2 linked regions of the Blastococcus saxobsidens DD2 genome follow. The protein of the gene in region 1 interacts with the protein of each later gene in a pairwise test. Links are inferred from orthologs where the notes say so. Each region holds a gene or a part of one and is shown on either strand. Other genes may lie near its edges.

What was found. Proteins that work in one complex are often made in the same cells at the same time.
Region 2: the proteins of rlmN (region 1) and ftsZ interact in binary tests that used the Escherichia coli proteins (3 or more experiments, as listed by UniProt). The link is inferred for Blastococcus saxobsidens DD2 from one-to-one orthologs.

The regions. Positions count from the first base shown.
Region 1 is NC_016943.1:3,619,204-3,627,127, reverse strand. The notes cover bases 3,157-5,937. They hold rlmN (23S rRNA (adenine(2503)-C(2))-methyltransferase RlmN), read left to right. Parts: upstream 3,157-3,849; coding sequence 3,850-5,025; downstream 5,026-5,937. Other genes in these bases: BLASA_RS17110 (LCP family protein), read right to left, coding at 5,749-5,937; BLASA_RS17115 (VIT1/CCC1 transporter family protein), read left to right, coding at 5,022-5,744; BLASA_RS17125 (FAD-dependent oxidoreductase), read left to right, coding at 3,157-3,786. Outside these bases: BLASA_RS17140 (GNAT family N-acetyltransferase), read right to left, coding at 1-698; BLASA_RS17135 (TrmH family RNA methyltransferase), read left to right, coding at 716-1,366; BLASA_RS17130 (polyphosphate kinase 2 family protein), read right to left, coding at 1,363-2,133; more of BLASA_RS17125, read left to right, coding at 2,263-3,156; more of BLASA_RS17110, read right to left, coding at 5,938-6,621; BLASA_RS17105 (LPXTG cell wall anchor domain-containing protein), read right to left, coding at 6,735-7,169; BLASA_RS17100 (DUF2631 domain-containing protein), read right to left, coding at 7,362-7,664; dxr (1-deoxy-D-xylulose-5-phosphate reductoisomerase), read left to right, coding at 7,741-7,924.
Region 2 is NC_016943.1:2,121,046-2,126,712, forward strand. Bases 82-3,060 are described here. They hold ftsZ (cell division protein FtsZ), read left to right. Parts: upstream 82-908; coding sequence 909-2,213; downstream 2,214-3,060. Other genes in these bases: BLASA_RS10010 (cell division protein FtsQ/DivIB), read left to right, coding at 82-419; pgeF (peptidoglycan editing factor PgeF), read left to right, coding at 2,296-3,039. Also shown: more of BLASA_RS10010, read left to right, coding at 1-81; BLASA_RS10025 (RNA-guided endonuclease InsQ/TnpB family protein), read right to left, coding at 3,100-4,458; BLASA_RS10030 (YggS family pyridoxal phosphate-dependent enzyme), read left to right, coding at 4,600-5,373; BLASA_RS10035 (cell division protein SepF), read left to right, coding at 5,425-5,667. UniProt on the Escherichia coli protein: Essential cell division protein that forms a contractile ring structure (Z ring) at the future cell division site. The regulation of the ring assembly controls the timing and the location of cell division.

The sequences.
Region 1 (7,924 bases):
TGGTCGACCACCTCCGCGCCCGCACCGGGGCGCGGCACCGGCAGCTCGGTGCGGCGGGCCATGAGCACCAGTTCCTCGGCGTTCCAGCCCCGCGCGGCCAGCGCTCGGGCGACGGGGCCCGCGTCCGGCCAGGCCAGCAGTGCAGCGCGCTGCGGCCAGCCGGCGTTGCCGCCGACCTCCTCGGCCGCGGCTTCGACGGCTGCCGCGTCCACCGGGGCGGTGAGCAGCAGCCGGTTGTTGTCGTGGGAGGACGGGACGTCGGGGTCCAGCACGGCCACCCCGCCGGGGACGTCGCCGACGCCGACGGCCCGCCGGACCGGCACCGACGTGTAGAAGGTCAGGGCGCGGGCGAGGGCGTCGGACGGCTCCGGCAGCACGACCGGCGTCGGCGGACGGTAGAGAACCACCGCGACGACCGAGCTCGTCGGCAGCGGCCCGTACAGGTGGGGGAACCGGAGCTCGGCCGGGTCGTCGGGATGCCCGGGCTCGAACCGCACCGGATCGGTCAGCCGTCGGGGGTCGACCACCAGCAGGGCGAGATCCCGCCGGCCGGGGAAGAGGCGCCGCGCGGGCAGGTGCACCAGGTCCGGGGTGGACAGGTGCACGAAACCGTCCGGCCCCGGCCGGATCGACCCCTGCCGCAGCGCGGCGCGCCACTGGGCCGGTTCGACGAGGTGCACGAGGACGTCGGGAGTCACCCTGCGATCCTCCCTGGGTGCACGAGGACGAACTGCCCGGCCCCACCGACTGGGGGACCACGGTCGGTACCGGCCCCTGGGAGGGGCCCTGGCCGGACGACCCGCGCTACGACCCGCAGCTGCTCGCGGAGGGGGACCGGCGCAACGTCGTCGACCGGTACCGCTACTGGACCGTCGAGGCGATCGTCGCGGACCTCGACCGACGCCGGCACCCCTTCCACGTCGCCATCGAGAACTTCGGCCACGACCTGAACATCGGGACGGTGGTGCGCACCGCCAACGCCTTCCTCGCCGCTGAGGTGCACGTGGTGGGCCGGCGGCGGTGGAATCGTCGGGGCGCCATGGTCACCGACAGGTATCAGCATCTCCGCCACCACGAGGACGTCGGCGGACTGCTGGCTTTCGCCGCCGAGGGCGGGCTCGCCGTCGTGGCGGTCGACAACGGGCCCGGCGCCGTGCCGATCGAGACCGCCGCGCTGCCGGAGCGCTGCGTGCTGCTGTTCGGCCAGGAGGGGCCGGGTCTGACGGCGGAGGCCCGCGCCGGGGCCGCCATCACCGTCTCGATCGCCCAGTTCGGCTCCACCCGGTCGATCAACGCCGGCGTGGCCGCCGGCATCGCCATGCACGGCTGGGTGCGGCAGCACGCTGACCTGGGCGCGAACCGTTAGCCGCCGGTGAGCGGCGGGTCCGGATCGATGCCCCGGGCGCGCAGCGCCGACTCGACGGCCTCGCACACCGTGCGGACGACGGCGACCCGCGCCCACCGCTTGTCCTCGGCGGGGATGACGTGCCACGGGGCGACCGGTGTGGAGGTGCGCTCGAGCATCTCCTCCACCGCTGCCGCGTAGACGCCGCGCTTCTCCCGGTTCCGCCAGTCCTCGTCGGTGAGCTTCCAGGCCTTGTACGGGTTCGCGCGGCGGGACTCGAAGCGGCGCAGCTGCTCCTCGGGGGAGACGTGCATCCAGAACTTCACCAGCACGGTGCCCTCGGCGGCCAGCGACGTCTCCAGGTCGACGATCTCCTGGTACGCGCGGCGCCACGCGTGCTCCTCGGCATAACCCTCGACCCGCTCGACCAGCACCCTCCCGTACCAGGAGCGGTCGAGCACGGCCATGCCGCCCCAGCCGGGCAGCACCGGCCAGAAGCGCCACAGGAAGTGGTGCCGCTTCTCGTCACGGGTGGGAGCGGCGAACTGGGCCACCCGCACGTGCCGGGGATCGAGCTCACCGACCAGCCGCTGGATCGCCCCGCCCTTGCCCGAGGCGTCCCAGCCCTCGAAGAGCACCAGCAGCGGAGGGCCGAGGTCCCCGGGACCGATCTGGCCGCCGAGCAGCAGCCGCAGGTGGGTGAGGCGGTGCTGGGCCTCGGCCAGCTGGATCTTGCCCTCCTTCTTGTCCAGGCGGGCGGTCAGATCGACGTCGGCGAGGCGGCTCATGAGCGCCAGCCTGACGGTGCTGCGGTCGATACGCAGCCCGGCGCCGAGCCCGCCCGTGCCCGCGGCTACCGCCGGCCGCAGCGGGTAGGGGGCACGGGATCACCCGCCGACTTCACCGGAGGCCTCGTCGTGCCCGATCATGCAGACCGCCACATCTCGCCGTGGATCGACACCATGGCGGCCCCGCACCTCGGGGGGACGGCGATCCGGACGGCCCCGGCCGACGTCCTCGTCCTCGGCGGGGGGATCACCGGGCTGACCACCGCCCTGCTCCTGCAACGGGAGGGTCGGGCGGTGACGCTCGTGACCGCCGGGCGGATCGGGGACTCGGTCACCACCCGGTCCACGGTGAAGCTCACCTACGGCCACGGCACTCTCTACTCCGCGATCGAGAGCACACGTGGCCTCGACGCGGCCGCCGCGTACGCGCAGGCCAACGTCGCCGGTCTGCAGCAGGTCGTCGACCTGGTCGCCGACCTCGGCATCGACTGCGGGCTGGAGCGCGGGCTGCCGCACGTGGTCTACGCGGAGGACGACGCGACGGTGGCGCACGTCGAACGCGAGGCGGAGGTCGCGCGGCGCATCGGCCTGCCCGTCACCCTCGGCCGGGAGGCGCCGCTGCCCTTTCCGGTCCCCGCGGCGCTGTCCTTCGCCGACCAGGCGCAGTTCCATCCGGGGCGCTACCTCGCCGGCCTGGCCGAGGCCTTCGTGCGCGCGGGCGGCTCGGTGATCGAGGACGTGCGGGCGCAGGCCGTCGACGAGGACGACGACGGGTGCACGGTCGAGACCACCGCCGGCCGGCTGTCGGCAGCGCACGTCGTCGTCGCCACCCATTACCCGTTCCTCGACCGTGGCGGCCACTTCGCGCGGCTGAAGCCGAGCCGGTCCTACGGCGTGGCCGGCGTCCTGCCCTCCGGGGTACCGGCGGGGATGACCATCAACGCGGGGTCGCCGACCCGCTCGACGCGGACGGCCGTGCTCGAGGGGGAGGATCTGCTGATCGTCGTCGGCGAGGGGCACGAGGTCGGCCACGTCACCGACACCGACCAGCGGTGGGCGCGGCTGCAGGACTGGGCCCGCGAGCACTTCGGGGTCACCGACTTCCGCTACCACTGGTCGGCGGAGGAGCTGACCAGCCTCGACCGGGTGCCCTTCACCGGGTACGTCATGCCCGGCTCGCAGCGGGTGCTCACCGCCACCGGGTTCGCGGGCTGGGGCATGACCAACGGGACGGCGTCGGCGATGCTGATCCGCGATCTGGTCCTCGACCGGGACAACCCGTGGGCGGCCACCTTCGACGCCCGCCGCGCCGCCACCTCGCTGCCGGGGCCGGAGTTCGTGAAGCAGAACGCCCACGTCGCCACCACCTGGCTGAAGGGCCGGGTGCTCGGCGCCCCCAAGGGCTCGCCGCAGGACCTGCTCCCCGGCGAGGCGGCCGTCCTCGAGGCCGACGGGAAGCAGACCGCGGCCTACCGCGACGAGGAGGGCGCGCTGCACGCCGTCTCCTCGGTCTGCACCCATCTCGGCTGCACCGTCGCCTGGAACGAGGGCGAGAAGAGCTGGGACTGCCCCTGCCACGGCTCGCGGTTCGGGTCCGACGGGCGGGTGCTGCACGGGCCGGCGTCGCGGCCGCTGGAGCCACGCGAGCTGTGAGTCCGTGAGCTTCACCTCGCCACCGCCGGGTCCGTCCCCGCGGGTGGGACCATGGACGGCGCCATGACTGCCCTCCCGCTCGTCTTCGACGCCCCCCGCCGCGGCAAGCCGCCCCGCCACCTCGCCGACCTCACCCGCGAGGAGGCCCGGGCGGCGGTCGCCGAGCTCGGCCAGCCGGCGTTCCGGGCCGACCAGCTGGCCCGGCACTTCTACCGCGGGGTCACCGACCCGGCGCAGATGACCGACATCCCGGCCGCCGTCCGCGAGACGCTGCGCGAGGCGCTGCTGCCGGGGCTGCTCACCCCTCTGCGCCACCAGACCGCCGACAGCGGCCGCACCCGCAAGACCCTGTGGCGGCTGCACGACGGTGCGCTCGTGGAGAGCGTCCTCATGCGCTATCCCGACCGCGCCACCGTCTGCATCTCCAGCCAGGCCGGCTGCGGCATGGCGTGCCCGTTCTGCGCCACCGGCCAGGCCGGGCTCACCCGCAACCTGTCGGCCGCCGAGATCATCGGTCAGGCCGTCGCAGCCGGGGCGGCCATGGCGAACGGGGAGATCGACGGCGGGCCGGGACGGCTGTCCAACGTGGTGTTCATGGGCATGGGGGAGCCGCTGGCCAACTACGCCCGGGTGCGCACGACCCTCGACGCCCTCCTCGGCACCGCTCCCTACGGCCTGGGCCTGTCGCAGCGGTCGGTGACCGTCTCCACCGTCGGCCTGGTGCCGGCCATCCGCCGGCTCACCGAGGAGGGGCGCAACGTCACCCTCGCGGTCAGCCTGCACGCCCCGGACGACGAGCTGCGCGACACCCTGGTGCCGATCAACACGCGCTGGAAGGTCGGCGAGGTCATCGACGCCGCCGACGCCTACGCGCAGCGGACGGGCCGTCGCTACTCGGTGGAGTACGCGCTCATCCGCGACGTCAACGACCAGCCGTTCCGGGCCGACCTGCTCGGGAAGTTGCTCGCGGGCAAGCTCGCCCACGTGAACCTGATCCCGCTGAACCCGACGCCCGGCAGCCCCTGGGACGCCAGTCCGCTGCCGGCCCAGCGGGAGTTCGTCGCCCGCCTGCGCGCCGCCGGGGTGGCGACGACGGTGCGCGACACCCGCGGCCAGGACATCGACGGCGCCTGCGGGCAGCTGGCGGCCGCCGACCAGGTGGACGGGGTGCCGAGCGTCGCCGTCCCGGTGCCGTCCGTCGAGCCGCCGGGCGAGCTGGGAGCCGAGGGCGACGAGTGACCTCGGCCGGCGCCCCGTCCGAGGCCGAGGCGCACGAGCACACCCACGCGGACGTGTCCGGCGGCTGGCTGCGGGCCGCGGTGTTCGGCGCCATGGACGGGCTGGTCACCAACACCGCGCTGGTCGCCGGCGTGGGCGGTGGCGGCGCCGCCCCGCGGGCGATCGTGCTGGCCGGCGTGGCGAGCCTGGTCGCCGGCGCCGTCTCGATGGCGCTGGGTGAGTACACCTCGGTGAAGACCCAGAACGAGCAGCTCGACCTGGAGGTCGAGAAGGAGCGGCGGGAGCTGGAGCGCAACCCGGCCGGCGAGCTCGCCGAGCTCACCGCGATGCTGCAGGACCGCGGGGTCGACGCCCGGCTCGCCCGCCAGGTCGCCGTCCAGCTGTCGGCGAACCCCGAGACCGCCCTGCGGCTGCACGTGCTGGCCGAGCTGGGTGTCGACTCCGACGACCGGCCCTCGCCCCGCGTCGCGGCGGTCTCCTCGTTCCTGACGTTCGCGACCGGCGCGGTGCTGCCGCTGCTCCCGTACTTCCTCGGCGTCCCGGTGCTGTGGGTCGCCCTGCTCTGCGGCGGCCTGGGCCTGCTGCTGGCCGGGGCGCTGTCCTCGCGGTTCACCCCGCGGCCCTGGTGGTACGCCGGACTGCGGCAGCTCTTCTTCGGGGCGGCCGCGGCGGGGATCACCTACCTCATCGGCTCGGCGATCGGCGTCGCCGTCTCCTGAGCGCTCAGCCGCAGGACATGCCGGCGGCGTCGAGCGCACTGCTGGTCGCGTCGGTCGGGAAGCGGGCCAGCGTGCCGTCGACCGCTTCGCCGACCGGCAGGACCTCCACCTCGTCGAGCTCCGTGCCGGCCAGGGCGAGCAGCTCGCCGGTGGACGTGCCGGTGTCCACGGTCAGCGCGCCCGACGCCGCCCAGGCCAGCGACTGCAGCCGCCAGGGTCGCCACCGGGCGCTGTCCACGGCGCCGGACAACGCGGACACGACCGTCCCGGCCGTCGTGGCGCGGCCATCGGGGTCCTCCGGAGCGGCGACCCACTTCCCGCCGACCAGGTGCTCGGGGTGGCGCGAGCGCACCATCGCCAGCGCCGTCGCGCCGTCGACGTGCCGGGGACCGGCGGCGGGCAGCTCCAGGCCGGCGAGCCGATCGCGCACGGGCTCGGGGACGTCGACGTCCAGGCCGCCCGCGGCGTCGACCACGGCGGCGAACCCGGCCAGGTCGACGGCGACCAGGTGGTCGGCGGCGACGCCGAGCCCGCAGAGCGCGTCGACGGTCGACTGCGGTCCGTCCAGCCAGCTCAGCGCCAGGCGCCCCGGCGACGCCCTGCGGGAGACGACGACATCGCGCGATACGGAGAAGGCGCTGGTGTGCTCTCCGGAGTCGTGCACGATGAGGACCACGTCGGCGCGGCTGCCGCGCACCTCATCGGTACTGCCGAAGTCCTCGACGGAGGCGCCTTCAGGCAGCGCGGCACGAGAGTCGAGACCGACGAGGACCCAGGTGGTGCCCGGCCCCTCGGGCAGCGCGACCGCCACGCGGTCGACCCGGAAGACGACCAGCGACACGTCGAGGGTGAGCGCGCCCAGCACCAGCAGGACCACGCCCGCGACCGTCCATCCCAGGCGGCGGCGCCGGTCAGGGACGGGAGCGCGACGTGACGGACGCCGGCCAGGAAGGTCCTGGCCGGCGTCCGCCGTGGAGCTGTCGGTCACGCTCAGGTCTGCGCGACCCCATGGCCGCGGCGGCGGGCGGCCACGATCGTGCCGGCGCCGGCCAGGACCAGCACACCGCCGAGCACGAGCGGGACGGTGACGTCGGCGCCGGTGTCGGCGAGCAAGGGCTTGGCGGCGGCCGCGACGGTGAGGGGGTAGGTGACCGTGGTGCCGTCGGCGCGGGTGACGACGAGGTTGTGCGCACCGGCCGCGGTGCCGGCCGGCGCCGTGAACGGCACGGTCAGGATGCCCGCGGCGTCGGCGGTGAGCGTGCCGAGGTGCTGCGGGGTCGAGTGCAGGACCAGGGTGACCTGCTCCAGGGGCAGGTAGCCGGTCAGCCGCAGGTACCGGGTCTCACCAGGGACGGCGGCCCTCTCGGGGGTCAGCGTCGCGCCGGGGGCGACCGTGGCGCAGCCCGAGGCGCACTCGGGGGGCACCGGCAGGTCACCGAGGGTGATGGCGACGAGCGGGTAGGCGCGCTCACCGAGGTAGTCGTCGCAGATCGCCAGTTACCCTCCCGCATCGTCACGACACGCCGTCGATGTGCGCCCAAACGGTCGAGAGGTGTGCCTGATGTGCAGGAGGCCCGCGCCCATGGGCGCGGGCCTCCTCGGTCGTGCGGCGACTGATCAGCGGCGCCAGGCGGTCTTCTTGCGGCGGATGTCCCAGATCAGGACGAGCGCCATCACACCGGCGAATGCGAGCAGCCAGAGGTCCTCGACGCGCCCCTCGTGGTTGCCGACCATGTACAGGAGGATCACGACCACGCTGATCCAGCCGCCGATCTGGCCCCACTTGCCGGTCTCGCCGTGCCAGCCCCAGTCCTCGGGCTGCTCGTGCTCGACGGGGTGCTCGCCGGCGCGGACGACCCCTTCCTCACGTCCGGGCTGGTTGACCCGCTGGGTCGACGGGGAGTGGAATGCCTCGGTCACCCGACCATTCTGGCAGGAGCCGGCCCGCGGCACCCTCCGAGGTGGGCGCGCGCGGCGGGTCGGGGAGGATGGCGGCGTGAGTTCACCGCGCGAGGTCACCGTCCTCGGCTCGACCGGATCCATCGGCCGGCAGGCGATCGACGTGGCCCAGCAGTTCCCGGACCGACTGCTGATCACCGGCCTGGCCGCCGGCGGCGGAGATGTCGCCCTGCTCGCGGAGCAGGCCCTGGCGCTGGGCGTCCGCACCGTCGCGGTGGCGC
Region 2 (5,667 bases), 1.5 Mb from region 1 along the record:
TCGTGGTGACCGTGGCCGAGCGGGTCCCCGTGGCCGTCGTCGGTGAGCGCGGCCGGCGGTCGCTGCTCGACGCCGGAGGCGTGCTGTTCGACACCGTCACAGGGGACGCCCCCCGAGGTGTCGTGCCACTCGACGTGGCCGACCCGGGACCGGAGGATCCCGCCACGACCGCTGGGCTGGCGGCCATCCGCACGCTGCCCGCCGGGCTGCGCGAGGAGGTGGTCGAGGTGGCCGCTCCCGACCCGCACGACATCAGCCTGACCATGGCCGGCGGGACGGTCGTGCGGTGGGGGAGCGAGGAGCGGTCGGAGACCAAGGGCACGGTGCTCGTGGCGCTGCTGGACCGGATCCGCGACGGCGAGCTGGACCCGGCCTTGGTCATCGACGTCAGCGCCCCGGACGCGGTCGTCCTGCGCTAGTCGTTCTGACCCGCTGCCGCCGCCGCGCCCAGCCCGCCCCACCGGCATAGGAACCTATGCCTACGGTTTGCCGCCGGGAACCGTATGCATAGGTTCCTATGCCGGAGTCCGGTTCCCGGCTCGGCCGATGCGCCGGTCGCGCACCGTCGTCGTCCGCCTGCGCACCGCCTCCGGCGGTCCGGGCCGCCGACACGCCGGTCGGTGCGACACGCCCGACACGCACAAGTCGCCGGGATGTTTCTGCTCTCGCCCGGCGGCGGCCGGGACGGTCACGGGACGAGACATTTTCGGCGCGAGTCGTCACGCGCGGTGGTGCTCATGTGACCAATGAGTCGCGGGTGTTCGGTGCGATTCGGTCTCACCGACACGCCGACGCGGAGATGGTGCTTGTAGCGCCTCTCCGCGCCCACCTAACTTCACCTCTGTCGACCGAGTTGACATAACTGTAAGGCTGAACTTGAGGATGAGGGTCCAGTTGGGGAGCGCCGCATGACACCTCCGCACAACTATCTAGCGGTCATCAAGGTCGTCGGCATCGGCGGCGGCGGGGTGAACGCGGTCAACCGCATGATCGAAGTCGGCCTCAAGGGGGTCGAGTTCATCGCGATCAACACCGACGCCCAGGCGCTGCTGATGAGCGACGCCGACGTCAAGCTCGACGTCGGCCGGGAGCTCACGCGGGGACTCGGCGCCGGTGCACAGCCCGACGTCGGCCGGCAGGCCGCCGAGGACCACCGGGAGGAGATCGAGGAGGTCCTCAAGGGGGCCGACATGGTCTTCGTGACCGCGGGCGAGGGTGGTGGCACGGGCACCGGTGGCGCCCCTGTGGTCGCCTCCATCGCCCGCAAGCTCGGGGCCCTGACCATCGGTGTGGTCACCCGTCCGTTCTCGTTCGAGGGCAAGCGGCGCGCGGTGCAGGCCGAGTCGGGCATCGAGGAGCTGCGCAACGAGTGCGACACGCTCATCGTGATCCCGAACGACCGGCTGCTGCAGCTGGGCGACCGGAACGTCAGCGTCATGGACGCGTTCCGCACCGCCGACCAGGTGCTGCTCTCCGGTGTCCAGGGCATCACCGACCTGATCACCACGCCCGGCCTGATCAACCTGGACTTCGCCGACGTCAAGTCGGTCATGTCCGGGGCGGGCTCGGCGCTGATGGGCATCGGCAGTGCACGCGGGGACAACCGTGCCCTGCTGGCCGCCGAGCAGGCGATCGCCAGCCCGCTGCTCGAGGCCTCGATGGAGGGCGCCCACGGCGTCCTGCTGTCGATTTCCGGCGGGTCGGACCTCGGCCTGTTCGAGATCAACGAGGCGGCCTCGCTGGTGTCCGACGCCGCGCACGCCGACGCCAACATCATCTTCGGCGCGGTGATCGACGACGCGCTCGGTGACGAGGTGCGGGTGACGGTCATCGCCGCCGGTTTCGACGGCGGCCGGCCCGGCTCCCGCAAGGAGACGGCCGGTGCGGGGATGGGCACCACCTCCGGTCAGCTGTCCACCGGCGGGGCCTCCCCGTTCGCCGCGCACCGCCGTCCGGTGGCACCTCCACCGGTCGCCGCTCCACCGGTAGCGGCGGCCCCTCCGGCCGCCGCCCAGCCGCCCGAGGCGCCGGTGAGCGGTGAGCGGCTCGCCCAGTCCCCGCCCGGCGCGGCGGCCGGGCGGCCGGCCGCGGGAGGCGGGCTGACCGTCCCTCCGCTGCCGCCGATCCCCGGCCCCCCGGCGAACGGCCGTCGGCCGCTGTCGAACGAGGACTTCGAGGAGGAGCTGGACATCCCGGAGTTCCTCAAGGGATAGCTGGAGCCCTCGACGGACCCCTGCTCCCGCCGCGCGCACGCTCGCGGCGGGACGCTGCAGCGGGACCGTAGGGTTGGTTCCGATGAGCACGAATCCGGCCGCCCCGTCGTCGGTGCGACCCCGCAGGGTCGTCACCGACCGGCGGGGCGGCCGTTCCCGTCCGCCGTACGACTCCTTCAACCTCGGAGGCCACGTCGGGGACGACCCGGCCGACGTCGCCGCCAACCGGGGCCGGGTGGCGCGGGAGCTCGGGGTGGGGGAGGACCGGCTGGTCTGGATGGACCAGGTCCATGGCACCGGTGTGGCCGTCGTCGACGGGCCGCAGGCCGGGCCGCTCCCGGCCACCGACGGCGTCGTCACGGCGACGCCGGGGCTGGTGCTGGCGGTGCTGGCCGCCGACTGCGTCCCGGTCCTTCTCGCCGACTCCGAGACCGGCGTCGTCGCGGCCGTGCACGCCGGCCGGGAGGGTGTGCGGCAGGGTGTCCTGCCGGCGGCCCTGTCGGCCATGGCCCGGCTGGGCGCGCGGGCGCGCCACGTGACCGCACTGCTCGGACCCGCCGTCTGCGGGGCCTGCTACGAGGTCCCGGCGCCGATGCAGGCCGAGGTCGCGCGGATCGCCCCGGCGGCCGCGGTGCGCACCCGCGCCGGTACCCCCGGGCTGGACCTGCGGGCGGGGGTCGAGGAGATCCTCCGCCGGGCCGGCATCCCCGAGGTGGTGCAGGACCCGCGCTGCACGGTGGAGGACCCGACCCTGTTCTCCCACCGCCGGGACGGTGTCACCGGGCGGCAGGCCGGGCTGATCTGGCTCGGCCCCCCCTTACGGTGAAAGTGTGATGGTTGCCCATCGCACCTACGCGCAAGCGCCCCTGTCCGGGGCGTCCAGTGCTTACGCCACGCCGAGGCGTGGCCCGCTGGTTCCTGCTTCACCGGGCAACACCGCCGCGACCTGGCCGGTCGCGGCTGACACCCGCCCTCCACAGGCATGCCGGCTACTGCCGGCTGTCGGGCCGCCCGGGTGGCGGTCCCCGTCCTGGGTTACGCACGGGCAGAGCCCGAGTGTGTGCTCGCCCCAGGCGGCGAGGTTCGCGGCGGCGTTGACGTCCCGGTCGGCCACGTGGCCGCAGGAGTCGTTGCCGCAGTGGTAGGTGCGCTCGGCGAGGGTGAGCTTGGGTCTCACCGCACCACATGCCGAGCAAGTCTTCGAGCTCGCGAACCAGCGATCCGCGACAATCAACTGCCCGCCGTGGCGGGCCGTCTTATAGGTCAGCTGCCGGGCGAGCTCGGCCCAGCCCTGATCGCCGATCGCGGCGGCGAGCGCGCGGTTGGCCATGAGGTTCTTCGTCGCCAGGTCCTCGACCACCACGACGCCGTGTTCTCGGGCCAGCTCGGCGGTGAAGGTATGCAGCGCTTCGGCACGGACGGCGGCGGCACGGGCGTGCGCCCGGCCGAGCCTGGCGACGGCCCGCCGCCGGTTCACCGAGCCTTTCTTCGTGCGGGACACCGTCCGCTGCAGATGCTTCACCTGGCGCAGCCGGTCCCGCAGCGCCCGGGACGCCGGCAACTGGGAGACAACCCGCCCCTCCGTCGTGGCGACGACGGCAGTCGTCTTGACGCCCCGGTCCACCCCGACGACCGGGCCGGCCGACGCAGTGCACTGCTCGGTCGGGACGCGAGCCTCACGCGTGTAGCTCACGGTGGCGTACCAGTGCCCGTCCGAGGACCGGCTGACGGTGATGTGTTGCAGGACCGCCTGGCCACGCCGCAGCAGTCGGCGCAGCTTCGCCTGCTGCGGGCACGCCGAGCTGATGCGCACCCAGCCGTACTTGGCCAGCCGCACTCGGCCGACCTCGAGCGCCAGGCCGTCGCGGACGGTAAACCGCGCGCGGTCCCGGCGCCGGGCCTTGAACCGCGGGAACCGGCGCTTCCCGGCGAGGAACGCCTGGTGCGCGTTCGCCGCGTCGCGTAGCGCGTACCGGAACGTCCACGTGGAGTGCTCGCCCGCCCACGGCGCCACCTCGGGCCGCTCGGCGGTCCACAGTTTGCCCAAAGCGAAGTAGTTGAGCGGCCGGACCCGGTCAGTCCGCTCGATGCCGTAGGTGGCCTCGGCGGCCCACTGGTCGGCGTTCGCCTTGATCTTCGCCAGGGCCCAGTTCCACGCCTTGCGACGAGCACCCGCGGCGCGCAGCAGCACGCTGGCCTGGACGTCGGTCACGTCCAGCCGCACCCGCACCGCACCATGCGTCACGAGCCCGATAGTGCCGGGCGGGTCCGACAAGATCAGGAAACCTGCATCACGCCTTCACCGTAAAGGGGGGGGGCTCGGCTGAGGCGGACATCGCCCCGACCGTCCTGGCCACTCTCTGCAGGATTCCGGGAGGATCGCGTCATGAGTCCGCTCGAGGAGAACCTGCGCGCGGTCCGTGCCCGCATCGACGCGGCGGCCCGGGCGGCGGGACGGGATCCGGCGGGGGTCGCCCTGCTCGCGGTGAGCAAGACCTGGCCGGCCGACGACGTCCGCGCGCTCGCCGCCCTGGGCCAGCGGGACTTCGGCGAGAACCGGGTCCAGGAGCTGCTGGGGAAGACGGCCGAGCTCGATGACGTGCACCTCCGGTGGCACTTCGTGGGCCAGCTGCAGCGGAACAAGGCCGCGGCCGTCGCGCGGACCGGTGCCGTCGTCCACTCGGTGGACCGGGCCTCGCTCGCCACGGTCCTGGACCGGGCGGGCCAGGAGGCCCGGCGCCCGATCGAGGTCCTCATCCAGGTCGACCTCGGGGGTCCGGCCGGTCAGGCAGCCGCGCGGGGCGGGGCCCGGCCGGACGAGGTGCCGGCCCTGGCCGATGTCGTCGCCGGCGCACCGGCATTGCGCCTCCGCGGCCTGATGGCGGTCGCTCCGCGCGGCGAGCAGCCGGCTCCCGCCTTCGCGCGCCTGGCCGCCGTCGCCGAGCGCCTGCGCGCGGACCACCCGGAGGCGGTGCAGATCTCCGCGGGCATGAGCGAGGACCTGGAGGAGGCGGTGGCGGCCGGCGCCACGCTCGTGCGTGTCGGAACCGCGTTGTTCGGCCGGCGGGCCCTACCCTGCGGTGAGTTCGAGGAACACCAGCCACGTGAGTCACAGCAGTCACACGGGCCGCACGGTCATCGGGCATCCGGAACGATGTGACGACGATCGTGCAGACGCGACGCTGAGGACACCAGCAGAGGGGGAGGTCCGATGGCTGGAGCCATGCGGAGGATGGGGATCTACCTGGGGCTCGTCGAGGACGAGGACACCCGGGGCTACGGCCGGTACGACTCCCGGCAGTCCGACGGGCTGGACCACGACCGTGGCTACGGGCGGTACGGCGAGGACCGCTACGCCGACGACTACGCCGACCGGTCCTACGCCGACGACGACTACGCCGGCCCGTACGCCGACGACGCCCCGCAGGTCGCCGAGGTGGCCGCCGCCCGCGAC